Regions from separate parts of the Acidovorax carolinensis genome, predicted to be linked through region 2. Evidence: predicted binding sites of a transcription regulator. Region 2 holds the regulator's gene; the other holds the start of a gene.
What was found. The regulator sigma-54, encoded in region 2, starts transcription at its own class of promoters, with help from an activator protein. The targets are predictions, from matches to a motif close to TGGCANGNAANCTGCTTT.
Positions count from the first base shown of each region.

Region 1 (15,079 bases), 1.0 Mb from region 2:
CCGCGACTCGCACGACCCCGTGGGCCTGCGCGAAACCATTCACCACACCACCGAAGAGCGCTCACACTTCCAGGCCCTGCTGGGGCTGGGGCTGACCGATGCCTTTCGCATGTTCGAGCAGCCTGAGAAGAGCTATTCGTGGTGGGACTACCGCATGCTGGGTTTCCAGAAGAACCGGGGCCTGCGCATTGACCACATCCTGGTCAGCGATGCGCTGCGCAGCGCCGTCAGCGCCTGCACCATCGACCGCGCGCCGCGCAAGAACCCGCAGCCCAGCGACCACGCACCGGTGGTGGTGACGCTGGACTAAGGCCGAACGCCGCTTCGCAACTGCTGGCAAAGGCAAGCCGCTACAAAAGCGGCGGGCCAAGGCCTTGCGGCCCCGGTGCTTGGCTTACCGCTGAGCGGCAGCCACGAAGCGGTCGCGCAGTGCGCGCACCTCGTCATGGTTGCGCTGGGCGCCCCGTGCCTGGCGCTCGATCACGGCGCGCACTTCAAATGGCAGCGTCGCTTTCAGGGCCGCGCGGTAGCGGGCCACGGCAGCGTCTTCACCGCGCTCGCACTCCTCCAAGACCGCCTTGTCGTCCTGCGCACTCAGCGCCGACTTCACCGACACCCAGCCCCGGTGCAGCGCGCCGGCCACCGTGCCGCCTATGGCGGGCTCACCGCCGCGTGCGCGCACTTCGCGTTCCAACTCGGCAGCCGCCACCGCACATTCGCTCGCGTGCCTGCGGAAAATCTGCTGCAGCTCGGCAGAATCAGCGTGCTCGGCACAGGCTTTAAAGCCGTATTCACCGTCGCGGCACGATTCGAGCAGATCGTTGAGAACCCCGACCACGTCGCCGTGATCGGCGGCTTGTACCGGACGAACCCGTGCAGCACGGTTCCATGCTGCGCGCGTGGCAGGGCGCACATCCGTCCACGACAGGCCCGAGGCCGCATGGCGGGCGCGCCAGTCATCGGCCAGGCGGGGCTCAATCGCATCAAAATCTCCGTCGTAACGTGACACCGATGTCCAGCCCAGTTCATAGGCAGGCTGGTATTGCTCATAGGTGCGGCCACTGACGTAATAGGGTTCGCTCGCATAGGCGTCGCGCCAGTAGGCGTCTTCCTGCGTGGGGTTCAGCGATTCAGCGGCGGCCTTGCCTGCAAGCCCACCCGCCACGGCACCGACCACACCGCCCACAGCCGCCCCGGCGGGGCCTGCCATCGCGCCCACGGCAGCACCGGTCGCGGCGCCACCCATCGCAGCGCCCAGCCCGGTGCCTACGGGGTGTGCGCCGGGTTCGAGGGTCAGGGGGTCACGGTTGGCCTGGTTGAAATCCGACATTGAAATCTCCGGTTGGTTGACAGTGATTTCATTGTCAGAAGCCCAACCGGACCTGCAGGTCGGCCCATGGAGGGCCTGCATGTAGGACGCGGCCCGCACGGCCAACGCCCCGGCGTGCAGCACCAGCCCAAACAGACGAGCCCACCAGCCAAGGAGGCGCATTCACTATGTTTTTCATAGCTGCTAGCGCTTTATACGCAAGCGCTAAGCAGCTATTTAGCTCTCATCCGGCGCATCAAGCCCCAGTTCCTGGATCTTGCGCGTGATGGTGTTGCGGCCGATGCCCAGCCGCTGCGCGGCCTCCATGCGCCGGCCGTGGGTGGCCGCCAGCGCCGTGCGGATCAGGCGCGATTCAAAGCGCCGTGTGAGGACATCCCATACCTCGGTTTGCCCGTCCGCTAGCAGCTTCTGTGCCTCGGTTTCCAGCGCATGCTCCCAGCCACCGTTGGTAGCGACGTTAGTGGTGACCAGCACGGGCGCTGCACCTTCGATCACCGAAAGGTCACCACTACCCGACTGCGGCGCAAATACCGGCACCGCGCCCGAAGCGGGCGCGGGTGCAGGGGCCGCATGGAGCGGCTCAGGGCGCTCGGCCACCACCGACGCAGCCGGCGCCGCCAGCGTCGCGACGGTGCGCGCAGGTGCCTGATAAACCGGCGATTCCAGCACCTCCGGCGGCAGGTCTTGCAGCGAGATCACCTGGGCCGGTGCCATCACCGTAAGCCAGTGGCAGATGTTTTCCAGCTGGCGCACGTTGCCCGGAAAGGCGAATTGCTCCAGCCGCGCCAGCGCCGACTCGGCGATGCGCTTGGGCTCCACGCCCAGCTGCCGTGCGCTTTGCTGCAGGAAGTGGCGCGTGAGCATGGGCACGTCTTCGTGCCGCTCGCGCAGCGCCGGCAGGCGCAGGCGAATGACGTTGAGGCGGTGGAACAAGTCCTCGCGAAAACCGCCTTCCTTGACGCGCTGCTCCAGATTCTGGTGGGTGGCTGCGATCACGCGCACATGGGCTTTGACGGCCGCATGGCCGCCCACGCGGTAAAACTGGCCGTCGGACAGCACACGCAGCAGCCGCGTTTGCAGATCGAACGGCATGTCTCCGATTTCGTCGAGGAACAGCGTGCCGCCTTCGGCCTGCTCAAAGCGGCCACGTCGCTGCGTCTGCGCACCGGTGAAGGCGCCGCGCTCATGGCCGAAGAGTTCGGATTCGAGCAGGTCTTTCGGAATGGCGGCGGTGTTGATGGCCACGAAGGGGCCGTCCGCGCAGGGCGAATGCTTGTGCAGCGCACGCGCCACCAGCTCCTTGCCCGATCCCGATTCGCCCGTGATGAGCACCGTGACCTGGCTCTGGCTCAGGCGCCCGATGGCCCGAAACACGTCCTGCATTGCAGGCGCCTGGCCCAGCATCTCTGGGGTTTCGGCCTGGCGCTCTTCGGTCACTTCCTCGCGCTGGCTTTCTTCCACCGCGCGGCGGATCAGCTCCACCGCCTTGGGCAGGTCGAACGGCTTGGGCAGGTATTCAAAAGCCCCGCGCTGGAATGACGAGACGGCGCTATCGAGATCGGAGTAGGCCGTCATGATGATGACAGGCAACCCCGGTTGCAGTTCGCGCACTTTTTCAAGCAGCTGAAGGCCCGAGCCCCCAGGCATGCGGATGTCGCTCACCAGGACCTGGGGGCCTTGCCGTGCGGGGTCGCCCACGGCAATTTGCGCCAGCGCTTCCAGCACTTCGCGGGGGTTCGTGAAACTGCGCGTGGGCAGGTTCTCGCGGGCCAGCGCTTTTTCCAGGACGAAGCGGATCGAGGGGTCGTCATCTACTATCCAGATCGGCTTCATGTGTTTTTTTACCTTCGCTGTAGTTGCATGTCGGGGACCTCAGGGCAAGGGAATCAGGATGCGGAAGTCGGTGCGACCCGGCACGCTGTCGCATTCGACCAGCCCATGGTGGCGCTGTACGAATGTTTGTGCCAACGTGAGCCCCAGCCCTGATCCCCCGTCCCGACCCGACACCAGCGGGTAAAAAATCCGCTCTTTGATGGCATCGGGCACGCCCGGTCCGTTGTCGATGACATGCAATTCCAGTGCCAGCCGATACCGCTGGCGACCAAACGTGACCTGTCTGGCCACGCGGGTGCGCAGCGTGATGACGGCATCGCCTTTGGCGATGCGTTCTGCCAGGGCCTGGGCCGCGTTCTGCACGATGTTCAGCAAGGCCTGAATCAGCTGGGCGCGGTCGCCACGAAACTCGGGGATCGAGGTGTCGTAGTCGCGCTGCACGGTAAGGCCCTGCGGGTGTTCGACCAGCACCAGCGAACGCACACGCTCGCACACCTCGTGGATGTTGACGTCCCCCACCAGATGCGGGTGGCGGTGCGGCGCCAGCAGTCGATCCACCAGGCTCTGCAGGCGATCGGCCTCGTGGATGATGACCTGGGTATATTCGGTCAGCTCGCGGTTTTCCAGCTCCATCTCCAGCAGCTGTGCGGCGCCGCGGATGCCGCCCAGCGGGTTCTTGATCTCGTGTGCCAGGTTGCGAACCAGCTCCTTGTTGGCCTGGGCCTGGTCGAGCAGGCGTTCTTCGCGGTCCTGGCGAGCATGCTGCTCCAGAGGCCACAGCTCGACCAGGATTTCGCCCACCTGCTCGGCATCGGCCACGTTGACATGCACAGGCACGGGGTCTTGGTGCAAGCGCTTGAGGCTGGCCTCGTAGCGCAGCGCGGCAAAGTCCTTCACACGCGCACCGGCCAAAGCCGTCTGCAGCAGCGTGGGGTCGGTAAAGAAGGACGAAAAGTCCAAGCCTTCCAGCATGCGCCGCGACAACCCCAGCGTGTTCTCCAGCGCCGCATTGGCAAACTGCACGGCGCCGTCTGAACGCAGCACCGCCACCAGCGTAGACATCAGGTCCAGCGGGTGAAAGCGCTCCGTTTCAGCGGCAGGAGAGTCGGGCAGCACCAAGCGCTCCACCGCGCTTACTTCGGACTGCCTGGAAGGCGTGCCAGCTCGCGACGGATTCCGGCCAGGTCACTCTCGCTGCGCGCAACACTGGCCTTGAGTTCGGCCGTGCGCTCCAGGTAAACCTGCGGATTGCGCAGGTCCAGCGCATTGCGCTCGGGCGCCCCGTTGTTGTATTCCTTGAGCAATTCGGCGTGGCGTGCCTCGGCCTTGCGCAACTCGGACTCCAGAATGGCGCGGGCATCCGCATCGCGCGCGCGCTGGTCGTTGTTTTCCACGCGTGGCGCACCGGCGGGCGAGGCAGCAGGAGCACCGGGGGTTGCAACGCCCGATGCCTTGGCGCGGGCGCCCTGCACCACCGTCACGTTGCCGCCCTCGACCAGCTTGCAGCCGCGTTCCTTGGCCTGGGCGGCGTTGTTGGTGTATTCATTGCCGCAGCGATAGATGCGGTCTTGTGCCCAGGCGGCTGGCGCCATGGCGGCGATGACTATCAGGGTAGTGAGCGTTTGTTTCATTCAGTTTCCTCGCACATGCTATGCAGGGGTGCAGTTGAGTATCCCCCAATCGCCGCGCATCACCAATTGGACAGCCGCAACCGATACAGGCTATTGGGGAAGGATGCAACAGGTGATTGCTTGGTTCCTGAACCGGCCTCCAGATATCGTGGCGCCATGAAAAAAGGCGGCTTGCGCCGCCTTTGGATGCAATGGCCTGGTGGCAGGCAATTACAGCGAGTAGTACATGTCGTACTCGACCGGGTGAACGGACATACGGAAGCGCGTGACTTCGCTCATCTTCAGGTCGATGTAGGCGTCGATCATGCTTTCGGAGAACACGCCACCCTTGGTCAGGAAACCGCGGTCCTTGTCCAGCGCTTCCAGCGCCTGGTCGAGGCTGTGGCAAACGGTTGGAACCAGCTTGTCTTCCTCGGGCGGCAGATGGTACAGATCCTTCGTGGCGGCTTCGCCCGGATGGATCTTGTTTTCCACGCCGTCCAGACCCGCCATCAGCAGGGCGGCAAAGCCCAGGTAAGGATTCATCAGTGGATCAGGGAAACGGGCTTCCACGCGACGGCCCTTGGGGTTGGCCACGTAAGGGATGCGGATCGAGGCCGAACGGTTCTTGGCCGAATAGGCCAGCTTCACCGGGGCTTCAAAGTGGGGCACCAGGCGCTTGTAGCTGTTGGTGCCAGGGTTGGTGATGGCGTTGAGCGCACGGGCGTGCTTGATGATGCCGCCGATGTAGTACAGGGCAAAGTCCGACAGGCCTGCATAGCCGTCGCCGGCAAACAGGTTCTTGCCATCCTTCCAGACCGATTGGTGCACATGCATGCCCGAACCGTTGTCGCCGTGGTAGGGCTTGGGCATGAACGTGGCGGTCTTGCCGTAGGCATTGGCCACGTTGTGAATCACATACTTTTGCAGCATGGTCCAGTCAGCGCGCTCGACCAGGGTGCTGAATCGCGTGCCGATTTCGTTCTGGCCGGCGCCCGCCACTTCGTGGTGAAACACTTCGACCGGAATGCCCAGGGATTCGAGGATCAGCGACATCTCGGCGCGCATGTCTTGCGTGCTGTCGACAGGTGGCACGGGGAAGTAACCGCCCTTGACGGTGGGACGGTGGCCACGGTTGCCGCCTTCGAGCTTGGAGCCGGTGTTCCAGGGTGCTTCGTACTCTTCGATTTCGTAGAAGGTGTGGTTGGGCTCGGTGCTCCAGCGCACGCCGTCGAAGATGAAGAATTCGGGTTCGGGGCCGAAGAATGCCGTGTCGCCCAGGCCAGAGGCCTTCAGGTAGGCTTCGGCGCGCTTGGCCACCGAGCGGGGGTCGCGGTCATAGGCCTTGCCGTCGCTGGGCTCGATCACGTCGCAGGTCAGGATCAGCGTCGTTTCTTCGAAAAACGGGTCGATGTTGGCCGAATTCGGGTCAGGAATCAGCTGCATGTCAGAGGCTTCGATGCCCTTCCAGCCGGCAATCGACGAGCCGTCAAAGGCATGGCCCGAAATGAACTTGTCTTCGTCAAAATGCGAGACGGGCACCGTGGTGTGGTGCTGTTTGCCACGGGTATCGGTAAAACGGAAGTCCACGAATTTGACTTCGTTCTCCTTCACCAGCTTCATCACGTCTGCAACGGTCTTGGCCATCAGGTTCTCCTGGATAAAACGCTTGTTAAAAAAGTCTGCCAAGCGAAAAGCAGTTTGCGTGCCAGGCGAGTGCCAGGCCTGCACTGGGACGGAGCACTCAGGGCAAAGCCGCAGAATCCCCGGCACCAAAAATCACCAAAACGGTGCACCCCTGCATTCATTGGGCTTCACTGAAGTTTTCGCACCAATTCTGGGCCGCAATTGGCACCAATGGCGTGCAAACCCGTTTGCAGGTCTGCCCACGCGGCGGGAACATCTTCAGCAGGCCCCTTCACGCCCAATTCTATGTGGCGCCCGTATTGTGGGTGATCAACGCTGGGCAGGCTGAACACCCGGATCCGGGCGTGCTGCTGCTCTATGCGCTGCATCAAGGGCGTGAGCACCGCCTCCATGGCCCCAAAGACAATGACGGACTGTTCGGTCTGTGGCGATCGGTTGAACAAATGCGGGTATTCGTGGTCCAGCACCCATTCGATCATGGGCCATGCCATCACCGGAAAGCCCGGCACAAAATGTACCGCCCCGCCACCCGGGCCATTGCAGCTGAAGCCGGGAATTTTGTTGTAGGGGTTGGGGATGATGCGCGCGCCCTGGGGAAACATGCCCATGTTGAGCCGATGCACGTTGTCCGGGCGGTTTGCTTCATAGGGCACACCCTGCTCGCGTGCCGTGTCTTGCATGCGCTCGCGGATCAGGGCCTCGGCTTCAGGGTGCAGCACCAGATCCACACCCAGCGCCTTGGCCGCGCACTGGCGCGTGTGGTCATCCGGGGTGGCACCGATTCCGCCGCACGAAAACACCATATCGGCAGACGAGAACGCGCGGTGCAATGTGGCCGTAATGCGCTCGGGGCTGTCGCCCACATAGTCGGCATAGGACAAGGCCAGCCCGCGTGCCGCCAGCAACTCAATGACCTTGGGCATGTGCTTGTCGGCACGCTTGCCCGAAAGAATCTCATCGCCCACGATGATCAGGCCGATATGCGAACTCATGGCAACTTATTCTCCGAAGTGAAGGCTTCATCAGGGGCTGCGCCCGGGTGGTTGGCAAAGGCAACAGCGGCTTGATCGCTGACAGGGGCCGCCGTTGCCGACGGCGCACCGCCGCCCTCCCGTCGAAGGCGCTCCAGTGCGGCAAGGCAGTAATGCGCAAACCACAGGGAAGAGAAGGCAAAAACCAGGGTGTAAATCCAGATCGCCAGCGGTACCAGAACAAAAAAAGCCGCCGCAAAAACCACGCCGGAAGCCCATACGAGGCTGGGCGCCGCGCCCAGATAACCGGTCAATACACCGATTCCCAGCAGGCTGGTCCGGTGGCGGCGCAATATCTCGCGCCGCTCTTCCTTGCTCGCATGCTCGGCCAATGCATCGAACGCCATGACGCGGTAGGTAAGCCAGCCCCAGATCAGCGGCGGCAGCACCAGCACCAGAGGCGGCACCAACCACAATGGAATCGACACCACCAGGGCAACCACTGCCAGCACGGTGGAACCCAAAGACCACACAGCGCCAGCCCAGAAAGATCCGCCCCTCTTGCGCTCGAGATGGGGAAAACGACGCTGTGCCACCAGGGCCACCAGTGCGGGCGTCATCAGCAGCGCGACTGCCAGTAGCGAAACCATCACCAGCACGGGCGTGACGACCAGGATCACCATGAGTGGTGCCATCACGGCGGTCACATCGCCCACGCCCCAAGCATGGAGCCAGCCCCAGAAGGTGGCAAGCAGCGTGGAAGACTCCAGCATAGAGCGCATGCCCCGTACGGCGCCATCCCAGTAGAAATAGCCCAGGGCGCCGCCCAAAACCCCGATCAGCAGCAATGGCACCATTGACAGCATGATCACGCGCGGGCGCAGGCAATACACCGCTGCACGCCAGAAAGAATCAACCAGAAGTCCCATGCCGGCAAGCATACCCTGACCGCCTGGGAAACGGCTCAAAGGGTGGCTTGAACGCGGGTTCAGGCTTTCCCAACCAGCCTGAGCACGCCACGCCATTGCTGGGACCAGAACCCCCTGCCATAGTCGCGCAGGCGGCCCTGCGGATCGGGCTCCACCTGGTCTCTTACGCCCGTGGGGTCGTAGCGGAGCTGGAAATCGGCCGTACCAAACAACATGTCCCACCAGGGCAATAGCACGCCGAAGTTATGCCCGCCCAGGACTGCCTTCCGGCCCGTTGGCGGCAGCGTGCCTGAGGCCATGTCGGCGGAGGGATGCGCCGTTGGCGTGGTCTCATGGCCGACGCCAATGGTGTGGTGCCGACGGTGAAACCGGGGGCTGATCCACAGCCGCTCACCCCAGCGGCCAAACCACAGGCGCAGGTTGGCGTGCTGAAAGCTCTCGCTCAGCTGGGTGATGGCCACAATGGCAATGAATTGCCCGGGAGCCACACCAATGGCTTGCGCCACGATCACCAGCAGCGTGTCTCTGAGCACGTCGTCGAGCAGATGGTTGCGGTTGTCGCTCCACATCGTCATCTGACGCTGTGCATGGTGCAGGGAATGCAGGCGCCACCACCACTCAAAATGGTGCTGGCCTCGGTGCAGCCAGTAGTCCACGAAATCAAAAACGACCAGGTAGAGCAGCAGGCTGACCCATGGAATATCCGTAACCCCGGCCACAGGCCGTCGAGCTGCAGCGTGCTGATACCGACCACCCGAAGCGAGCCAAACAGCATGTCCGTCAAGGGAGCAATGGCAAAGAACAGGAGCACCCGAAACAGGCCCAGCCGGTGCAGCAGCGTGTAAGCCATGTCGGTGCGGATGGTCGCCCGGTCGGTAACGGGCTCCACCGGGCGCCAGCGCTGCAAGGGACCGAACACCGCCACGATGACCACCAGTTGCAGCAGGCCAACCAGCAACCACCCGGTGGCCGCGTATCCGTTTTCCAGCAGATTGCCAAGCCCCAAGGCAAAGAGCAAAGGCTGCAGCGTGGACTCGAACAACCACTGCTGCGCCCCATTGAAGGCGTCGGCCCACCACTCCATCATTTCACCCCTTTGTCATTGTTTTGCGACCGACGATGGTGTCTGAACGCCGCGATCACGCCCCCGTCAACGCAGCTGAACTGCTGCGTAATCCGGATGCTCGCGCAATGTGCGAAAACAGAAACCTTTCGCCTTCAACCCCACAATCAGCGGCTCCAGCACGGCAGGAGCCCAGGCATCTTTGCGTGACCAGATGCCCAGATGCGCCATCAGGATGTCGCCACTGCGTATGTCTTGCAGCGCCTTGCGCAGCAGCGCTTCGTTGCTGAATTTTTCACTGGACAGCTCATCCCCCAAAAACCCTGCCGGCGCCCAACCCACATGGGTGTAGCCACACGCCTTGGCGCTGGCGATCAGTTGGGGCGATGTCTTGCCACCGGGTGCCCGGAACAGGGGCAAGGGTTTCTGCCCTGTAAGAGCCTGCAATCGATCCGCAGCACGGCCCAGTTCTTCGCAGTATTCCGGCGCGCCCATCGTGAACTCCTGCCCCTGGCGCGGACCGGCCGAGGGCCGCACGCGAAACGCCGGCGCTGCCGCATCACCGAGGTCCGCACGCCAGTACACATGGTTCCAGGTGTGGGAGGCAAAGGCATGGCCTTCCGCACCGCGGGCGCGCCACCACGCTGCCCAGTGCGCGCCCAAGCTGCCATCGCCCTGCTTTGTCGGTTCTTGCGCGGCAAAAAAGGTCACCCGGACCTGCTGGCGTTGCAGCACGTCCGCGATCAGCGGAGCCACCTCCATGTGGCCGGTGTCGAAGGTGAGGTAGAGCGGTTTTTTACAGTCGTTTTGAGCACTAGCGCTTATGGGTAAAGCGCAAACAGCTATCAAAAATGATGCGTTTACAGCCCATCCCCTGCGCCGCATGATCGCCTCGCACATGGCGTCACCGGGGTGCGTGCTGCAACGTCCATACGCCATGGGGCGACTTCCCTACAGCGACTTGCCGCACAACCTTGCCAGCCTGGGTATCCACCACCGATAGCTTGCGTGCCCAGCGTGAGCTTACGTAAATCCAGCGGCCATCGGCCGACACGTCCATGCAATCGGGCCCCCCCGGCACTGGATAGGTGGCAACCACCTCTTGCGTTCCCATGTCAATCTTGCTGATCGAGTTGGCCACACGGTTGCTGACATAGAGGTGGCGACCGTCTCCCGCAGCCCGGAAGGCATGCGCACCATTGCCGGTGGTGATTTTCTTGATACTGCGCGGCTCACGTCCGGAAATATCAAACACCTCAACCCCATCGCTTCCCGTTAACCCGACAAAAAGCCGCCGATCGTCGCCACTGCCGTACACGTCCGCCGGCATGGCGCCGGTCTTGGTGCGCCATTTGATGGTCTGCGTGGCGATGTCCATGGCAACGAGTTCATCGCTGTCCTGCATGGACACATAAACCGTGGTGCTGCGGCTGTCTATCCACATGTGGCTGGGTGTGCGCGACGTGGCCACGCGCTTGACCAGCACAGGCTCGTTCCCATCCCAACGGTAAAAGTCGACATGGTTGAGCCGGTTGGCCGCGGTGATGAGCCACTTCATGTCAGGTGAAAAGCGCAGATGGTACGGATCGACAATGCCGCGGACAGTCCGCTGCACTTGCGCCGTCCGCGGATCCACGAAGGTCAGCGTGTCGCCCAGCGCATTGGCCACAATCAGGGACTTTTCATCCGGAGTCAAGTACAGATGGTGCGGCTCCTTGCCCGTGGGAATGCGCACAGTTTCGGTCCAGGTGACCGGGTCAATCACGCTGACATTCGCCTCAAGCGAATTCAGGACAAAAACAGGGGGTGGCGCGGACGTTGCCGCATTGGCGACAGACAACGCAAACCCAGCCAAGATGGCGCAGCAATGTGCAGCAGAAAAAATCTTCACAGGAACCCACTTTCAGATCAGCAGAGGAGTTTAGCGCCGCACACCCTGCGCCTTCGCGCCGAAGACGTAACAACGGGAGAGTCGGCTATGTATGAACCGGAAAAATTTTCCAGAAACTCAGCGCATCGACAGGAGGTCGAGCCGAAATGTCGCTTGAAGGTATGCCCTGCGGAGACCTGATCACGAAACAGGATTCAGCCTGACCAGATCCTCGGCAGACAACCATTTCCACTGCCCAGGTGCAAGGTCCGGGGGAAGATCCAGCGTGCCGATGCCCGAGCGATGCAACGCTTCTACCCGATTGCCCACAGCGGCCAGCATGCGCTTGACCTGGTGGTACTTGCCTTCAGTCAGGGTCAGGTCTAGACGATGGCTGTCCACGGGCGTGCAAGCAGAGGCGCGCACGGGTTTGGGATCGTCATCGAGCACAACTCCTGCCAGCAACTTGCCGATTTGCAAATCGTCCACCGGATGTTTGGTGGTTACCCGGTACACCTTGGGAACATGTTTCTTTGGCGAACTCATGCGATGGATGAAATGCCCATCGTCGCTGAGCAACAAAAGACCCGTTGTGTCCTGATCAAGACGGCCAACAGCTTGCACGCCTTGAATGGCACTCTTGCACGGTCTTTGCCGCAGCGGAGCTGGTAGCAAGGTGTAGATGCTGGGGTAAGTTGAGGGCTTCTGCGAACATTCTGTGCCCGCAGGCTTGTGCAGCATCACATACGCTTTGGCGTGATAGGGCCACTCCACCCCTTGTACCCGTAAACCCAGCTCCGTTGTATCGAAATCCATCGACGCGTCCGTACATGGAACGAAGGAAGCGCCCTGGTCGAGGCTGGCCGTCTCCACCCACCCATGCTGCACAAGTCCTGCGCAGACACGACGGGTACCAAACCCTTGAGAATACAGAATATCTTGGAGTTGCATCACCCTGTTCCGACCAGTTTTCCGTCCGAATAAAACGCAAATATGTTTGTCGTCCAAAGCAGAAACGCCCCACTCAGAGGTTGAGTGGGGCGTTGCTGGGCTGTAAGAGCCTGACGATGACCTACTTTCACACGGGAACCCGCACTATCATCGGCGCAAAGTCGTTTCACTGTCCTGTTCGGGATGGGAAGGAGTGGTACCAACTTGCTATGGTCATCAGGCATAACTTGTTGTCGTGCTGCTCGTGGGAGCAACACAACGAATTCATAGAGTTTGGAATCAGATTTTTGTGTCTTTTGACTGCGTCAACTTGGCATAACAATCTTTGAGCTTCTCACACAAGCATTACTGTTTGCGCTTTGGCTATCAAAGTTATAGGGTCAAGCCGCACGAGCAATTAGTACTGGTTAGCTTAACGCATTACTGCGCTTCCACACCCAGCCTATCAACGTCCTGGTCTTGAACGACTCTTTAGGGGGCTCAAGGCCCCGGCAGATCTCATCTTGAAACGAGTTTCCCGCTTAGATGCTTTCAGCGGTTATCTCTTCCACACTTAGCTACTCGGCAATGCCACTGGCGTGACAACCGATACACCAGAGGTGTGTCCACTCCGGTCCTCTCGTACTAGGAGCAGGCTTCCTCAAATCTGCAGCGCCCACGGAAGATAGGGACCAAACTGTCTCACGACGTTTTAAACCCAGCTCACGTACCTCTTTAAATGGCGAACAGCCATACCCTTGGGACCGGCTACAGCCCCAGGATGAGATGAGCCGACATCGAGGTGCCAAACACCGCCGTCGATATGAACTCTTGGGCGGTATCAGCCTGTTATCCCCAGAGTACCTTTTATCCGTTGAGCGATGGCCCTTCCATACAGAACCACCGGATCACTATGTCCTGCTTTCGCATCTGCTCGACTTGTCAGTCTCGCAGTTAAGCACGCTTATGCCATTGCACTATCGTCACGATGTCCGACCGTAACTAGCGTACCTTCGAACTCCTCCGTTACGCTTTGGGAGGAGACCGCCCCAGTCAAACTGCCTACCATGCACTGTCCCCGATCCAGATAATGGACCTAGGTTAGAACCTCAAACACACCAGGGTGGTATTTCAACGTTGGCTCCATGAGAACTAGCGTCCTCACTTCAAAGCCTCCCACCTATCCTACACAGATCTGTTCAAAGTCCAATACAAAGCTACAGTAAAGGTTCATGGGGTCTTTCCGTCTTTCCGCGGGGAGATTGCATCATCACAAACATTTCAACTTCGCTGAGTCTCAGGAGGAGACAGTGTGGCCATCGTTACGCCATTCGTGCAGGTCGGAACTTACCCGACAAGGAATTTCGCTACCTTAGGACCGTTATAGTTACGGCCGCCGTTTACTGGGACTTCAATCAAGAGCTTGCACCCCATCATTTAATCTTCCAGCACCGGGCAGGCGTCACACCCTATACGTCCACTTTCGTGTTTGCAGAGTGCTGTGTTTTTATTAAACAGTCGCAGCCACCGATTTTTTGCAACCCCGTTGGGCTCGCCTTGTACAGGTTCACCTACTTGGGGCATACCTTCTCCCGAAGTTACGGTATCAATTTGCCGAGTTCCTTCTCCTGAGTTCTCTCAAGCGCCTTAGAATACTCATCTCGCGCACCAGTGTCGGTTTGCGGTACGGTCGTGTGTAGCTGAAGCTTAGTGGCTTTTCCTGGAAGCAGGGTATCACTCACTTCGGCTGCAAGCAGCCTCGTTATCACCCCTCATCTAAGCCCGGCGGATTTGCCTACCGGGCACGACTACAGGCTTGAACCAACATATCCAACAGTTGGCTGAGCTAACCTTCTCCGTCCCCACATCGCACTACACATCGGTACAGGAATATTGACCTGTTTCCCATCAGCTACGCATCTCTGCCTCGCCTTAGGGGCCGACTCACTCTACGCCGATGAACGTTGCGTAGAAAACCTTGCGCTTACGGCGAGGGGGCTTTTCACCCCCTTTAACGCTACTCATGTCAGCATTCGCACTTCTGATACCTCCAGCATCCGTTACCAGACACCTTCACAGGCCTACAGAACGCTCTCCTACCACGTGCAATAAATTGCACATCCGCAGCTTCGGTAACTGGCTTAGCCCCGTTACATCTTCCGCGCAGGACGACTCGATCAGTGAGCTATTACGCTTTCTTTAAATGATGGCTGCTTCTAAGCCAACATCCTGACTGTTTTAGCCTTCCCACTTCGTTTCCCACTTAGCCAATTTTAGGGACCTTAGCTGGCGGTCTGGGTTGTTTCCCTCTTGAGTCCGGACGTTAGCACCCGGTGCTCTGTCTCCCAAGCTGTACTCTGCGGTATTCGGAGTTTGCATAGGTTTGGTAAGTCGCCATGACCCCCTAGCCTAAACAGTGCTCTACCCCCGCAGGTAATACTTGAGGCACTACCTAAATAGTTTTCGGAAAGAACCAGCTATTTCCAAGTTTGTTTAGCCTTTCACCCCTATCCACAGCTCATCCCCTAGTTTTGCAACACTAGTGGGTTCGGACCTCCAGTACCTGTTACGGCACCTTCATCCTGGCCATGGATAGATCACTTGGTTTCGGGTCTACACCCAGCGACTGATTCGCCCTATTCGGACTCGATTTCTCTACGGCTTCCCTATTCGGTTAACCTTGCCACTGAATGTAAGTCGCTGACCCATTATACAAAAGGTACGCAGTCACCCCTAAGGGCTCCTACTTTTTGTAAGCATGCGGTTTCAGGATCTATTTCACTCCCCTCCCGGGGTTCTTTTCGCCTTTCCCTCACGGTACTGGTTCACTATCGGTCGATTACGAGTATTTAGCCTTGGAGGATGGTCCCCCCATATTCAGACAGGATTTCTCGTG
Region 1 covers NZ_CP021361.1:2,827,148-2,842,226, forward strand. Annotated here, with positions in the region: gene xth (exodeoxyribonuclease III) at 1-310, shown strand, start outside; gene CBP34_RS13240 (ferritin-like domain-containing protein) at 395-1,330, opposite strand; gene ntrC (nitrogen regulation protein NR(I)) at 1,547-3,163, opposite strand; gene glnL (nitrogen regulation protein NR(II)) at 3,203-4,225, opposite strand; gene CBP34_RS13255 (hypothetical protein) at 4,297-4,794, opposite strand; gene glnA (type I glutamate--ammonia ligase) at 5,005-6,420, opposite strand; gene CBP34_RS13265 (competence/damage-inducible protein A) at 6,588-7,412, opposite strand; gene CBP34_RS13270 (EI24 domain-containing protein) at 7,409-8,320, opposite strand; partial or broken gene CBP34_RS13275 (sterol desaturase family protein) at 8,380-9,407, opposite strand; gene CBP34_RS13280 (polysaccharide deacetylase family protein) at 9,471-10,283, opposite strand; gene CBP34_RS13285 (YncE family protein) at 10,288-11,238, opposite strand; gene CBP34_RS13290 (16S rRNA pseudouridine(516) synthase) at 11,455-12,204, opposite strand; rRNA gene rrf (5S ribosomal RNA) at 12,313-12,425, opposite strand; rRNA gene CBP34_RS13300 (23S ribosomal RNA) at 12,581-15,079, opposite strand, start outside.
Region 1: a site for sigma-54 is predicted at 6,467-6,484, ahead of glnA (type I glutamate--ammonia ligase). Genes of this name have one in related genera too.

Region 2 (15,079 bases):
GGCCTCGATGGCGATGGTGCCGCTGCCGCAGCAGGGGTCGTACAGCGGCACCGGGTGGTCGCCCAGCGGGTCCCAGCCGCTCGCAGCAATCATGGCGGCGGCCAGGGTTTCCTTCAGCGGCGCGTCGCCCTTGTCCTCGCGCCAGCCGCGCTTGAACAGCGGCTCGCCCGAGGTGTCGATGTAGATCGTGGCCTCGTCGGTGGTCAGGTGCAGGTGGATGCGCACGTCCGGCCACTGCGTGTTCACGTCGGGGCGCACGCCGGTCTTGGCGCGAAAGCGGTCGGCCACGGCGTCCTTGACCTTGAGGCCCGCGAAATTCAGGCTCTGCAGCGGGCTGTGCTGGGCCGTCACTTCGACCTTGAAGGTCTGGCGCGTGGTGAACCAGATCTCCCAGGCCACATCGCTGGCGGCGGCATACAGGTCGTTTTCAGAGCGATAGGGACGGTGCGCCAGCTGCACCAGCACGCGTTGCGCCAGGCGGCTGTGCAGGTTGAGCAGCAGCGCATCGCGCCACGACGCGCGCAGCAGCACGCCGCCCCGGCCGGTGAGCAGGTCTTGCCCCGTGAGGCCGGTGATGGCGTGCACCTCGTCGGCCAGATAGCTCTCGACGCCGGCGGCGCAGGGAAGAAAAAGTTGGAGTTGGTTCATAAGACTGGGCGAAAGGATACGCGCTCAGGCCTTGAGCAGCAGCAACTGGCGGATGGACTCGGGAATCGGCGCCACCTTGCGGTCTGCCTTGCCGATGAAGACGATGCCGATCTTGCCGCGCGCCACCTCGCGGCCCGATGTCTTCTCGGTCATGCGAAAGACGAGGTCGAAACCATAGCGGTTGAAGTCCGCTGGCGCCATCTCCACGCGCATCGTCTCGCCGTGGAAACCCTCGGACTTGTACTGCGCCACGATGTCGCCCACCACGATGGACAGGCCGCCCACGTCCGCCTCGGGGTAGCCCAGCGACTGGAAGAAGCGCACGCGCGCTTCGGACACCAACGTGAGCAGCTGTGCGTTGTCCAGGTGCCCGCCCTGGTTGACGTGGCTGATGTAGATCTGCATCTCGGTGGCAAAACCGAAATGCGGGGGAAGGTCGAAAACGATGCGGGCCATGGTGGGTACGGCGGGTAGATAAACGAAAGAATCGCACAGGGGGCGCCATGCGCCCCAAGCGGGGGTGTGCCTAGAGCGCCTTGCGCAGGTTGGCGGGCGCGATCTTGAGCGCCTCGCGGTACTTGGCCACCGTGCGGCGCGCGCACTCGATGCCCTGCTCCTTGAGCATCTCGGCGATCTGGCTGTCGGACAGCGGCTTGGCGGGGTTTTCAGCGGCGACGAACTGCTTGATCAGCGCACGCACCGCCGTGCTGGAGGCATTGCCGCCGGTCTCGGTGCCCAGGCCCGAGCCAAAGAAGTATTTGAGCTCATAGGTACCGATCGGCGTGGCCATGTACTTGGCGGTGGTCACGCGGCTGATGGTGGACTCGTGCAGGCCCAGCTCGTCGGCGATGTCGCGCAGCACCAGCGGGCGCATGGCCAGCTCGCCGTGGGTGAAAAAATTCTTCTGCCGCTCGACGATGGCGCGGGAGACGCGCAGGATGGTGTCAAAGCGCTGCTGGATGTTCTTGATGAACCAGCGCGCCTCCTGCAGGCGCTGCTGCATGCCCTGGTGGCCCTCGCCGCCCTTGTGACCGCGCAGAGCGCCGGCGTAGATGTCGTGCACGCGCAGGCGCGGCATCACGTCGGGATTGAGCTGAACGATGAAGTTGTGCTGGCCATCGCGGCCGTTGGCACGGCCCGCCTTGCGCACGATGACGTCGGGCACGATGATGTTGCGCTCGACATCGGCAAAGCGGCGGCCGGGGCGCGGCTCCAGGCGGGCAATCAGCGCCATGGCGGCGCGGGTGCGCTCCTCGCCATCGCCACACAGCTGCGTCAGGCGGCGGATGTCGCGGCGCGCCAGCATCTCCAGCGGCTGCTGGCAGATGCGCAGAGCGGTCTGCACGGTGTCGGGGTCGATCGCGCTGTTTTCATCGGCGGCCAGGGCGGTCAGCTGCAGCGTCAGGCATTCGGCCAGGTTGCGCGCGCCCACGCCCACGGGCTCCAGGCTTTGCAGCAGGCGTTGCGCCACGGTGAAACGGTGCACCAGCTCGTCGATCTGCTCCAGGTTGCCCTCGCCGGCCAGGCCCGTGGCCAGCTCTTCAAGTGGTTCTTCGAGGTAGCCATCGTCGTTCAGCGATTCGATCAGAAAACGCAGCGCGGCGCGGTCGATCTCGGACAGGCGCAGCGCCAGGGCCTGACGGTGCAGAAAGGACGTGAGCGACTCGTGCGAGCGCGCCAGCTCGGTGGCATCGGCCTCGTCGCCGTCGGAGTCGTTGCGGTTGCGGGCGGGTGCATCGCCACCCCACTCGGCATCGTTGGGCGCCATTTCCACGGTGCCGTCGCCGCTCCAGTCGGGCTCATCCGCGCTGGCGCTGGGGGTTTCAGCATCATTTTGGCCCTCAGCGCTTGTACTGCTTGCGCCAGCAGCTCCTGAATACATAGCGTCATCGGCGCTGTAGTCGTCGGCCTGCGCGGGGGTGTCGGCCGCCTCCAGGCCAAATTCCTCGCGCGGCGCTTCTTCGGCGGTGCGCTCCAGAAACGGGTTTTCATCGAGCATCTGCTCGACTTCCTGCGACAGCTCCAGCGTCGACAGCTGCAACAGCCGGATGGATTGCTGCAACTGCGGCGTGAGCGACAGGTGCTGCGAAACGCGCAGCGAAAGACCCGGTTTCATCACATCCTGAAATGTTCGCCCAGGTACACCCGACGCACCTCGGCGTTGTCAACGATTTCGGACGGAGTGCCCTGGGCCAGCACGCGACCATCGCTGATGATGAAGGCGTGGTCGCAGATGCCCAGCGTTTCGCGCACGTTGTGGTCGGTGATCAGCACGCCGATGCCGCGCGCCTTCAAAAAGCCGATGATGCGCTGGATCTCAATCACCGCGATCGGGTCGATGCCGGCAAAGGGCTCGTCGAGCAGGATGAAGCGCGGCTGGGTGGCCAGGGCACGGGCGATTTCGACCCGGCGGCGCTCACCGCCCGACAGGGCCAGGGCCGGTGATTCGCGCAGGTGGTCCACGCGCAACTCCTGCAGCAAGGCGGTGAGGCGCGCTTCAATCTCGGCCCGGGCAAGGGTTTGCCATCGTCGCCGCGCTGCAGCTCCAGCACGGCGCGCACGTTCTCCTCGACGTTCAGCTTGCGAAAGATCGACGCCTCTTGCGGCAGATAGGACAACCCCAGACGCGAACGCCGGTGGATCGGCATGTTCGCCACCGAGTGGCCATCGATGCGGATATCACCGCCATCGCAGCGCACCAGGCCAACGATCATGTAGAACGAGGTGGTCTTGCCCGCGCCATTGGGGCCAAGCAGCCCCACCACTTCGCCCTTTTGCACGACCAGGGACACGTCCTTGACGACCTTGCGGCTGCCATAGGATTTTTCGAGGTGCTCGACTTCCAGGCGGCTGCCCGCCTGGGTATCTGGGCCTTGACCTGTATTCACCGTCGCAGCACTCACTTGCTTGCACCGCCGAGCGAGTTGCTGGGACGCAGCACCGGACCGCTGGCCGCCGGCGCCGGGGCCGCAACGCCGGCAGGCTGCTCCTTGGCCGGAGACAGCACGGCGCGCACGCGTCCGCCCGGGGCGGGTGCATCGCCCGGCGCGCTTGCAGCCGACTTTTTCTGGCCATCGACCGTGAACACGTCGGTCAGGTTGTTGTAGACGATGACGGCGCCCGACACGTCATCGGTCACCACCGATTCACGATAGCGGCGCATCTCGGCGCGGGTGATGAAGCGCACGTTGTCGGCCTTGCCGTCGTACTCGATGATTTCGCTCTCGCCTTCGATGAACTCGTCGGGTGCGCCGGCCGGGGTGTCGCGCTTTTGCCGGAAGAACGCGCGCTTGCCTGGCTCGGCCGTCACCACGCCATATTGGTAGCCATCGGCATCCTGGCGCACATCGAGCCGCGCGCCCCGCAGCACGATGGAACCCTTGGTCATGACCACCCGGCCCGTGAACACACTGGTCTGCTTGAGCTCATCGTGGCGCAACGCATCGGCCTCGATGTTCATGGGCTTGTTGCGGTCGGCTTTTTCGGCAAGGCCCACGCCAGGGGCGCAGGCCAGGGCCGTCAGCAGCAGGATCGAGAGGAATCTATTTTTCATGAGGCACGAATCTTGCACGGATTGTAGCCATGCACGGGCGCTGCAGCCCATAAAAAAGCCCGCAGTCGCGGGCTTCTCGAACGGGTGGGCACTGCGGGGTCAGCCCTTGCGCGCCACGCCCGCCAGATACTCCACCACCTGCAGCACGGTCTGCATGCTGCCGGCCATGGTGCCATCGGTATAGAACCGGCCAGCAACGCCCATCGAGGGAACGCCCTCCACGCCATAGCCCTCTTGCAGCGCCGAGGCACGGCGTACCTGGCTGGCCACGGTGAAGGATGTGTAGACCTCCTTGAACTTGGCGGCGTCCACGCCCTGCTGGGCCACCCAGGCAAAGATGTCCTCGTCCTTGGCGAGCTTGAGCTTTTCGACATGGATGGCGCGGAACACCTTGGCGTGCAGCGTATCGAGTTTGCCCATGCCTTCGAGCGTGAAATACAGCTTTTGCTGCGGCACAAAGCTGGCATTGAACGCCACCGGAATGCGGCGGATGCTCAGGTCCTTGGGGGCCGCCTTGACCCAGGCATCCAGCGTGGGCTCAAAGGAATTGCAGTGCGGGCAGCTGTACCAGAAGAACTCGATCACATCCACCTTGCCGGCGGGCGCATCGGGCGTCAACGGCTTGGCGAGCTTGGTGTAGTCCTTGCCCTCCTTGAACTGGCGCGCCTGTGCCATGGCCGGCGTGGCCAGCGGCAGGGTCAGGGCGGAAGAGGCAACCACCGAAGCGGTGGACAGGGAAAACTCGCGGCGTTTCATGAAAGGGACACTCCTTGTTCTGGTCTGGGGGTGTGAGAACGCCCCCATGAAAAAGTTCAGACGATGGCGATGGACGCCGCCATCCTAGCGCTGGACACGCACCATCGCGGACTCGACGCCGGCGCTTTCCAGTTTTTCCTTCAGCTGCTCGGCATCGTCGCGCTTGGAAAAAGGGCCGACGCGCACACGGTACACGGTGCGGCCATTCTGTTCGCGCTCGCTCACGCGGGCCTCCCAGCCCAGCATGGCCAGCTTGGCGCGCTGGGCATCGGCCCCCGACTGGCTGGGGAACGCACCGGCCTGCACAAAATAATCAAACGGATCCACCGCCGCCGACCGGGCCTTGGCCAGATCGCCCAGCGGGTCCGCCGAGGGTGCCTGCTTGGTTTCGACCTTGGTGGCCGGCTTGGCGTCTGCCGTCGCAGGCTTGCTGGCGGGGGTACGCGCAGCGGTGACTTCGGCGGCCGGTGCCGCGCCATTGGGACTGGCCGAGGCGGCCGCGGCAGGGGCGGGCGGGCGCGCGGGGTTTTTGCCGTAGAGCGGCGAATTGGGGTCCCAGTTCTTGTTCTTCTGGGCTTCGGCGGCGTCCTGGTCCACGCCACGCAGGCCGCCCTTGTTCAGGAAGGGCACGGGCACCTTGGTCACATACACGGCCACGGCCAGGGCAGCGCCCAGGCCCACGATGACCCCGACAATGAAGCCGATGGTGGTGCCACCCGTCTGTTTTTTCTTCATGGTAGTAACTGCTTACATTCTGGCTGGGGCCGATACGCCCAGCACGGCCAGGCCATTGTGCAACACCCGTGCGGTGGCAGCGACCAGCGCCAGGCGCGCCTTCTTCACCACCTCGTCGTCCACCAGGATGCGCTCGGCATCGTAATAGCTGTGGTAACTGGCGGCCAGATCGCGCAGGTAAAAGGTCACATCGTGCGGCGCCTCACCGTCGGCGGCGGCGGTGAGCATCTCGGGGTATTTGGCCAGCTGCAGCATCAGCGCCTGGGCCTGCGGGCCTTCCAGGGCCGACAGATCCACATCCTTGAGCGAGGCGACATCGCCGCCACCGGCTTCTTGCCAGGCGCGCAACACCGAGCAGATGCGCGCATGCGCGTACTGCACGTAGTACACGGGGTTGTCGTTGTTCTGCGCCACGGCCAGGTCCACGTCGAAGGTGTACTCGGTGTCGGGCTTGCGGCTGAGCAGGAAGAAGCGCACCGCATCCTTGCTGGTCCACTCGATCAAATCGCGCAGCGTGACGTAGCTGCCCGCGCGCTTGCTGATCTTGACCTCTTCACCGCCCTTGACCACGCGCACCATGGTGTGCAGCACATAGTCGGGGTAGCCCTGCGGGATGCCAACGCCCGCCGCCTGCAGACCGGCGCGCACGCGGGCGATGGTGCCGTGGTGGTCGGTGCCCTGGATGTTGACGACCTTGGTGAAGCCGCGCTCCCACTTGGCGATGTGGTACGCCACGTCGGGCACGAAGTAGGTGTAGGTGCCGTCCTGCTTGCGCATGACGCGGTCCTTGTCGTCGCCGTAGTCGGTGCTCTTGAGCCACAGCGCGCCGTCCTGTTCGTAGGTCTTGCCGTTGGCGATGAGCTTGTTCACCGTGGCCTCGACGCGGCCACTGGTGTACAGGCTGGATTCGAGGTAGTACTCGTCGAACTGCAGATTGAACGCCTGCAGGTCCTTGTCCTGCTCGTTGCGCAGGTAGGCCACGGCAAACTGGCGGATGTTGTCGTAGTCCTCCACATCGCCATTGGCCGTGAACTCGCGATCGTCGGCCTTGACCGTGGCTTTGGCCTTGAAGGCTTCGGCAATGTCGGCGATGTAGTCGCCGTTGTAGAAGTTCTTGGCCAGCGGGTTCTCGCTGTCGGTGGGCCAGCAGTCGTCGCCAGGCTTGAAGCCCTTGGCGCGCAGCTGCGTGCTTTTGGTCAGCGTGTCGATCTGCACGCCCGCGTCGTTGTAATAGAACTCGCGGTGCACCTTCCAGCCTTGGGTGCTGAACAGGTTGCAGATGGCATCGCCCAGCGCCGCCTGGCGGCCGTGGCCTACGTGGAGCGGGCCGGTGGGGTTGGCCGAGACAAACTCGACCAGCACTTGCTGGCCGTTGCTGGCCTGAAAACCAAAGCGCTCGCCCGCAGCCAGCACCTCACGCACCACTTCCTGCTTGGCGGCGGGTTGGAGGCGGATGTTCAGAAAGCCCGGACCGGCGATTTCGATGGCGGACACCCAGCGCTGAAAAGCGGGCGTGGCTTCCAGTGCGGTCTTGATCTGTTCCCCCAGTGCGCGCGGGTTGAGCTTGAGGGGCTTGGCCAGCTGCATGGCCGCAGTGCAGGCAAAGTCGCCATGGGCGGCCACCTTGGGAGATTCAAATGCCGCCTTGGCGCCAGCGCCGGGAGACAGGACTTCCAGCTCGGCGGCAAGCGCAGCGAGCAATTCATTTTTGGCAGTGAGCATCGACGGATTTTACGGGGCTGCCAGCGCGGGGGCGCAGGACCTGCAACTGTGGCACGCTGGCCGTGCACCGACGGCCGATGGGCACAATAGCCCCACCGCACCCGTTCGAGAGGAGATTTGCGCATGCAGCCCCAGCCCATCCTGCTGTATCGACGCCGCTGGACCCTGCTTTTTCAGGTGCCCTTCACGCTGATGATGGTCCTGTGCCTGGCCTACTCCCTGTATCGGGCCTATGTGTCGAACGATCGGTTGTTCACAGCACTGTTCTTGTGTGCCGCCTTCGTGACGTTTTGCATCGCGTGGACGCTGGGCGGCGCGGCCCTGCAGGCGTATCTGCAGCGCAACCCTGCAGTGGTCATCGACGCCAACGGCATCACCGACCTGCGTCCGGACGACCCACACACCGTACCCTGGGAGGCCATGGAACGTGTGCACCTGGACAACCATGAAAACGTGATCCTGGTCAAGCTACACACTAGCCACAAGGACTCCGCGCTGCGCGTGATCGCCAAGGCGCTCAAGCGCTGGCAGCAGCGGGGGGATGTGGTGTTTTCACTGGGTGGCCTGGCGTATGACACCCGGCAGATTCAGAAGGCGCTCAAGGTGTTCCATACCGCCGCCGTGTCACCCATCCAGTCGCTCCGATAGACGCATCCCGTGCGCGGAAATCTGCACGGGAGATGTTCATGACTTGTCCGCGTTGTGGCGCTCAGCGTTCTATGGTGCAATGCCGACGGGACCACCCATAACGCACTCACACCAGGAGATTCCATGAAAAAACTTCTTTCCCTGACTGCACTCGGCCTGGCCTTGGCAATGGGCTTCAGCGCCCACGCCGCCGAGGAGGCCAAGGCGCCCACCAAGCAGCAATCCAAAATGGCCACCTGCAACAAGGACGCCACCGGCATGAAGGGCGATGAGCGCAAGGCCTTCATGAAGACCTGCTTGAGCAACAAGCCCGCCACGCAGCAAGACAAGATGAAGGCGTGCAACACCGAGGCCACGGGCAAGAAGGGCGATGAGCGCAAGGCCTTCATGAGCGAGTGCCTCAAGAAGTGAGCCAACGGGCTCTCTGCACATAAAAAAACCCGCCGGCGCTGCCAGGCGGGTTTTTTTATGCTGACTCGCGGGGTTTTTCTGCATGCGCCGCCAGGAGCTTTTGCCAAGCCACCCCAAAGCCGCGCCCTGCAGGCCTACCAGCCGCGCGCCCAGAACACGGCAATCACCGCCACCACGGGCAGCACATGCGACTGCACCATGACCAGCCGGCGCACCCGCCCCACCTCGCGGGGTTCGGGCAGCGCGCCGGTGGTGCGCAGTTGGCTGCGCCAACGCCGAAACGACAGCGTGGGCCAGATGGACAGGAGCGCCATGACCACAAACAGCGTGACCTTCAGATGGAACAGGGGCTGCGAGACATACCAGGACATGCCCTTGATGCCCCACACCACGCGCGCCAGGCCCGTGAGCAGCAGCACCAGGGCCGTCACGTTGTAGATCACATCCAGCCGCACCAGCCGCTCGACCACGGCGGCGTTCATCCATTCAGTGCGGCACAGCGCCGCCTGGCTCGACATGAAGACCACCAGGGTCAGGATGGCCACCAGGTGAAGGCTGGCCAGGACGGCTTCGAGAGTCATTGCAGATCCTTGTAAACCCCGGCACAACGGCGCGCCGCGCAACGACCGATTGGGTTACGCCGCCGTCCAGAAGCCGGGCTGGCTGTAATTGTGCTTGAGGAAATCGATCCACAGGCGCACCCGCAGCGGCATGTGCTTGCGCTGGGGAAAAACCACGTAAATGCCGTTGGGCGGCGCGGCAAACTCCTCCAGCACTTCCACCAGGCGGCCGGCTGCGATTTCCGCCTCCACCTCCCAGGTGCTGCGCCATGCCATGCCGTAGCCCGCCAGGCACCAGTCGTGCAGCACCTGGCCGTCCGAGCAATCGAGGGGCCCGCCGGGCTTGAGGTGCACCACCTCGCTGCCACCGCCCGCGGCAGGCATGCGAAACGCCCAGCCGCGCGTCTGCGAGGCTTCGCTCGACAGCGTGAGGCAATCGTGCTGGACCAACTCACTGGGGTGGCGCGGCGTGCCGTGGCGCTGCAGATAAGCGGGCGTGGCCACGCACAGGCGGCGATTGTCGGCAATGCGCACGCTCACCAGCGACGAATCGGCCAGGTCGCCCACGCGCACGGCGCAGTCAAAGCCCTCGCCCGCCAGGTCCACCACGCGGTCGCTGAGGTTGAGCGAAATGGTCACATCCGGATGGGCCAGGCGAAAACGCGGCACCAGCGGCGCCACATGGCGGCGGCCAAAGCCCGCGGGGGCCGTGATGCGCAAATGCCCCGTGGCCTTGACGCCGCCTTCGGACACGCTGGCCTCGGCGTTGGCCACGTCCGACAGCAGGCGCTGGCAGTCTTCCAGAAACGCGCTGCCCTCATGTGTGAGGCTGATGCGCCGCGTGGTGCGCACCAGCAGCTTCACGCCCAGGTGTTCTTCCAGCGCATCCAGCCGCCGCCCCATGATGGCGGGCGCCACGCCTTCGGCCTTGGCAGCGGCGGTGAGGCTGCCGCGCGTGGCCACCGAGACAAAGGATTCGAAAGCCTTGAGTTTGTCCATGGGCGCTGATTATGGAGACAAATGGCTTTCAGACCACAGGGCGACGGCTATCCAAAATTTCGCAGCAAATCGGCTTGTAGCGCTTTATTGACGAGCGCATATAGCTATTATATTTATAGCGATAACCACTACCACTTGTGCAAAAAAGTCACTGGTTTCGAGATATTCAAAGGCTTTATGCCACCAAACAATTGCAATACAGTCTGTCCATGGTTCGCGCCAGCGGACCCAATGGCTGTACTTCCCCTTTATTTCTCTATCTTAGGCATCGCACCATGACCGCACGCACCTCTGTCCACGGCCTGCAAGTGGCCACCTCCCTGTTCCGCTTCGTGGAAGACAAGGTCTTGCCCGGCACCGGCGTGCAGAGCAGCGCCTTCTGGAAAGGCTTCGACGCCATCGTGGGCGACCTGGCCCCGCGCAACATCGCCCTGCTGGCCGAGCGCGACCGCCTGCAAACCGAGCTGGACACCTGGCACAAGGCCCACCCTGGCCCCATCACCGACATGGCGGCCTACCGCCAATTTCTGGAGACCATCGGTTACCTGGTGCCCCAGCCCGCCGATGTAAAGGCCACCACCACCAACGTGGACGACGAACTGGCCACGCAGGCCGGCCCCCAGCTGGTGGTGCCCATCCTGAACGCCCGCTACGCGCTGAATGCCGCCAACGCCCGCTGGGGCAGCCTGTACGACGCGCTGTACGGCACCGACGCCATTCCCGAAACCGATGGCGCTGAAAAAGGCAAGGGCTACAACCCCGTGCGCGGCGCCAAGGTGATCACGTTCGCGCGCCAGGTGCTGGACGACACGGCGCCACTGGCCAGCGGATCGCACAAGGACTCGACCGGCTACCGCGTCGAAGGCGGCCAGCTGGTGGTGGCGCTCGCCAATGGCAGCGCCACGGGCCTGAAGGACGCGTCGCAGTTCAAGGGCTATCAAGGCAATGCTGCCGCGCCCTCGTCGGTGCTGCTGCAGCACAACGGCCTGCACCTCGACATCCAGATCGACCGCGCCACGCCTATCGGCAAAACCGATGCAGCCGGCGTGAGCGACCTGGTGCTGGAAGCGGCCCTGTCCACCATCCTCGACCTCGAAGACTCGGTGGCCGCCGTGGACGCCGAAGACAAGGTGCTCGGCTACAGCAACTGGCTGGGCATCCTGCAGGCCACGCTGACCGAATCGTTTGACAAGGGCGGCAAGACCGTGACGCGCGGCCTGAACCCCGACCGCGTGTACACCGCCGCCAGTGGCCAGGGCGAAGTGCGCCTGCATGGCCGCTCGCTCATGTTCCTGCGCAATGTGGGCCATCTGATGACCAACCCGGCCATCCTGTGGACGGACGCACAGGGCACCGTGCGCGAGATCCCCGAGGGCATCATGGATGCGGTGGTGACCACCGCCATCGCACTGCACGACCTCCAGGGGCATGGCAAGGACGGCATCCGCAACTCGCGCAAGGGCAGCGTCTACATCGTCAAGCCCAAGATGCACGGTCCCGCCGAAGTCGCCTTTGCGGCCGAGCTGTTTGGCCGTGTCGAGCAACTGTTGGGCCTGCCGGGCAGCACCGTCAAGCTGGGCATCATGGACGAGGAGCGGCGCACCAGCATCAACCTCAAGGCCTGCATCGCCGCCGCATCGAGCCGCGTGGCCTTCATCAACACCGGCTTCCTCGACCGCACCGGCGACGAAATGCACACCGCCATGCAGGCCGGCCCGATGATCCGCAAGGGTGACATGAAAAGCAGCGCCTGGATCCAGGCCTATGAAAAGAACAACGTGCTGGTGGGCCTGAGCTGTGGCCTGCGCGGCAAGGCGCAGATCGGCAAGGGCATGTGGGCCATGCCCGACCTGATGGCCGACATGCTCAAGCAGAAGATCGCCCACCCCAAGGCGGGCGCCAACACCGCCTGGGTGCCTAGCCCCACGGGCGCCACGCTGCACGCGCTGCACTACCACCAGGTGCTGGTCAGCGACATCCAGATCGAGATGGAAAAAATCGATGCCAACGCCGAACGCGACAACCTGCTGACCGGCCTGCTCTCCGTGCCCGTCAGCGCCAACCCAAACTGGTCGGATGCCGAAAAGCAGCAAGAGCTGGACAACAACGCCCAGGGCATCCTGGGCTATGTGGTGCGCTGGGTGGACCAGGGCGTGGGCTGCTCCAAGGTGCCCGACATCCACAACGTGGGCCTGATGGAAGACCGTGCCACGTTGCGCATCAGCAGCCAGCACATGGCCAACTGGCTGCTGCATGGCGTGGTGACCGAGGCGCAGGTAAAGGAAACCTTCCGCCGCATGGCGGCCGTGGTCGATCAGCAAAATGCCGGTGACCCGCTGTACAGGCCCATGGCAGGAAACTTTGATACCTCCTACGCTTACCGCGCCGCGGTGGAACTGGTGACCAAGGGCACCGAACAGCCCAGCGGCTACACCGAGCCGCTGCTGCACGCGTGGCGCCTGAAGCTCAAGGCGGCCGCGTAAGGACGCGCAGAGACTGCAACTGCACTGGCACCCTTTTGCTGCATAGTTAATAGCAACTAGCGTTTAGCACATAAGCGCTACGCCGCATTTTCACAACAATGGATAGGCACCCTTCGCGGTGCCTTTCTTTTGGGCCACTCACCCTTACACTGACCGTCACCCCACCGGGCGACCGCCCTGACTACCTGCATATGCCTCAGCCTGCCCTCGATACCAGCGTCTGCCCTTTGTGCGGGCAAGGCAACCAGTGCGCCGTGGCTGCCGGGCAAGCGGCCGATACCTGCTGGTGCATGTCGGCACAGCTTTCGGCCGCAGCGCTGGCGGCTGTTCCCGATGCCCTGCGCGGGCGCGCGTGCATCTGCCCGACTTGCGGGGCCGCGGCGACGCAGAGCACCGACCCGCAGCCACCGGCGCGCCGATATGATCAGGCATTGCATTGCGAGGAGCTACTGAACATGCCGACGTACCACATTGAAATGATGGAAGGCCGCACCATCGAGCAAAAGAAGCAGCTGGTTGCCGAAATCACCCGCGTGTCGGTCGAGATCCTGGGCGGCTCACCCGAATCCGTGGACATCCTCATCACCGACGTAAAGCGCGAAAACTGGGCCACCGGCGGCAAGCTCTGGACCGAACGTTCCTGACCACTGCGCCCATGACACAGCCGTCCGGCTCGATCGCCGCGCTGCGCGAGCGCTACGGCGACCGCTACCGCTGGCTGCTGCTGCTTTCCGTGATGGTGGGGACCATGGCGTCCATCATGTCGTCCACCATCGTCAACGTGGCGATTCCCGACATGAGCCATTACTTCGCGCTGGGCCAGGAGCGCGCCCAGTGGGTGACGTCCGGCTTCATGGTGGCCACCACCGTGTCGATGCTGACAACGCCGTGGCTCCTATCGCGCTATGGTTACCGGGCCACCTACGTCGGTGCCATGGTGCTACTGCTGGCGGGCGGTATCGGGGGTGGGGTGGCCGGGCATTTCAGTCTGGTTCTTGTCGCGCGTGTCGCCGAGGGGCTGGCGGCCGGGGTGGTGCAGCCCATTCCCGCCGTGATCATCTTGTATGCCTTCAAACCCCATGAGCAGGGCCGTGCCAGCGGCATTTTTGGCATGGGCGTGGTGCTGGCTCCTGCCATCGGGCCCAGCGTGGGGGGACTGCTGGTGGACTGGTTTGGCTGGCGCTCCATTTTCTTCATGGTCGTGCCGCTGTGCCTTACGTCCATCGCGTTGGCCTATAAATTCGTGCCCGTCACCGCCCCCGGAGGCGTGCCAGCAAATCGCCGTGGCGAGCCGCTGGACTGGCGCGGCCTGACGCTGGGCACATTGGGCACGCTGTGCCTTCTCAATGGCCTAGTGGCGCTGCACAGCGGTCCATACGCCGAGGCTGCCCTCCTGCTGGGCGGCGCCGCGCTGTCGCTGGTGCTTTTTCTTTGGTGGCAACGACGCTTTACGCAACGCGGGCAAAAGCCCTTGATGGATCTTCGGGTGTTTGAATACCGGCAGTTCGCCATGGGCAGCGTGGTTGCGTTCATCTATGGCACCGCGCTATTCGGCTCCACCTATCTGCTGCCCGTTTTCATGCAACTGGGGTTGCAGCTATCGCCGTCGCATGTGGGCACCATCATTCTGCCCTCCGGCATCGTGCTGGCGATCAGCATTCCTTTGGTTGGCCGTTTGGCCGACCGGGTCGCCACCCACTGGCTGGTCAGTACGGGCCTGGCGTTGCTGGGCCTCTCCTTTGCGCTGATGATGCTGGTGGGGCTGCAATCGGCCCTTTGGACGCTGGTGCTGTTTGCCGTGCTCGGCCGGATCGGACTGGGCTTCATCCTGCCATCGCTCAACCTGGGCGCCATGCGGCCGCTGGACAAGGCGCTCATCTCGCAAGGATCCAGCATCATCGGTTTTGTGCGCATGCTGGGGGGCGCGGCAGGCGTGAGTCTGTGCGGCATCGTGCTGGAGTGGCGCCTGGGCGTTCATGGTGACTCGCTGGCGGCCACCACCACCAGCCCTGCACGCATCGCAGCGTTTGGCGAGACCTTTCTGATGCTTGCAGGGCTTTGCCTGCTTGCCCTGATTGCGGCATGGCAGTTGCGCGGTGCACCAGCGCAGGCATCCGCTGAGCAGCTACCCTGACTATCCATGTCACTACACCACCGGATATTCCCATGTGCCAGCTGCTTGGAATGAACAGCAACACGCCCACGGACATTACCTTCAGCTTTCGGGGGTTTGCCCAACGTGGCGGCAATACGGCGGACCACGCGGATGGTTGGGGCATCGCCTTCTTTGAAGACCGGGGCCTGCGCCACTTCGTGGACCATCAGCGCGCCGCGGATTCGCCCATTGCAGAACTCATTCGGCACTATCCCATCAAGAGCCTCAACGTCATCGCCCACATCCGCAAGGCCACCCAGGGCCCGGTCAGCCTGCAGAACTGCCACCCTTTCGTGCGCGAACTGTGGGGGCGCTACTGGGTTTTTGCGCACAACGGTGATTTAAAGAAATTTCGGCCCCGGTTGCATACGCATTTTCATCCCGTGGGCAACACCGACAGCGAACATGC
Region 2 covers NZ_CP021361.1:3,845,289-3,860,367, forward strand. Annotated here, with positions in the region: gene CBP34_RS18070 (THUMP domain-containing class I SAM-dependent RNA methyltransferase) at 1-648, opposite strand, end outside; gene CBP34_RS18075 (acyl-CoA thioesterase) at 673-1,104, opposite strand; gene CBP34_RS18080 (RNA polymerase factor sigma-54) at 1,175-2,764, opposite strand; partial or broken gene lptB (LPS export ABC transporter ATP-binding protein) at 2,764-3,551, opposite strand; gene lptA (lipopolysaccharide transport periplasmic protein LptA) at 3,548-4,201, opposite strand; gene CBP34_RS18095 (thiol:disulfide interchange protein DsbA/DsbL) at 4,301-4,957, opposite strand; gene CBP34_RS18100 (SPOR domain-containing protein) at 5,042-5,692, opposite strand; gene argS (arginine--tRNA ligase) at 5,705-7,414, opposite strand; gene CBP34_RS18110 (hypothetical protein) at 7,538-8,062, shown strand; gene CBP34_RS18115 (PsiF family protein) at 8,186-8,473, shown strand; gene CBP34_RS18120 (DUF2214 family protein) at 8,608-9,054, opposite strand; gene CBP34_RS18125 (LysR family transcriptional regulator) at 9,109-10,032, opposite strand; gene CBP34_RS18130 (malate synthase G) at 10,308-12,515, shown strand; partial or broken gene CBP34_RS20170 (cysteine-rich CWC family protein) at 12,707-12,826, shown strand; gene CBP34_RS18140 (4-oxalocrotonate tautomerase) at 12,971-13,159, shown strand; gene CBP34_RS18145 (DHA2 family efflux MFS transporter permease subunit) at 13,171-14,649, shown strand; gene CBP34_RS18150 (class II glutamine amidotransferase) at 14,682-15,079, shown strand, end outside.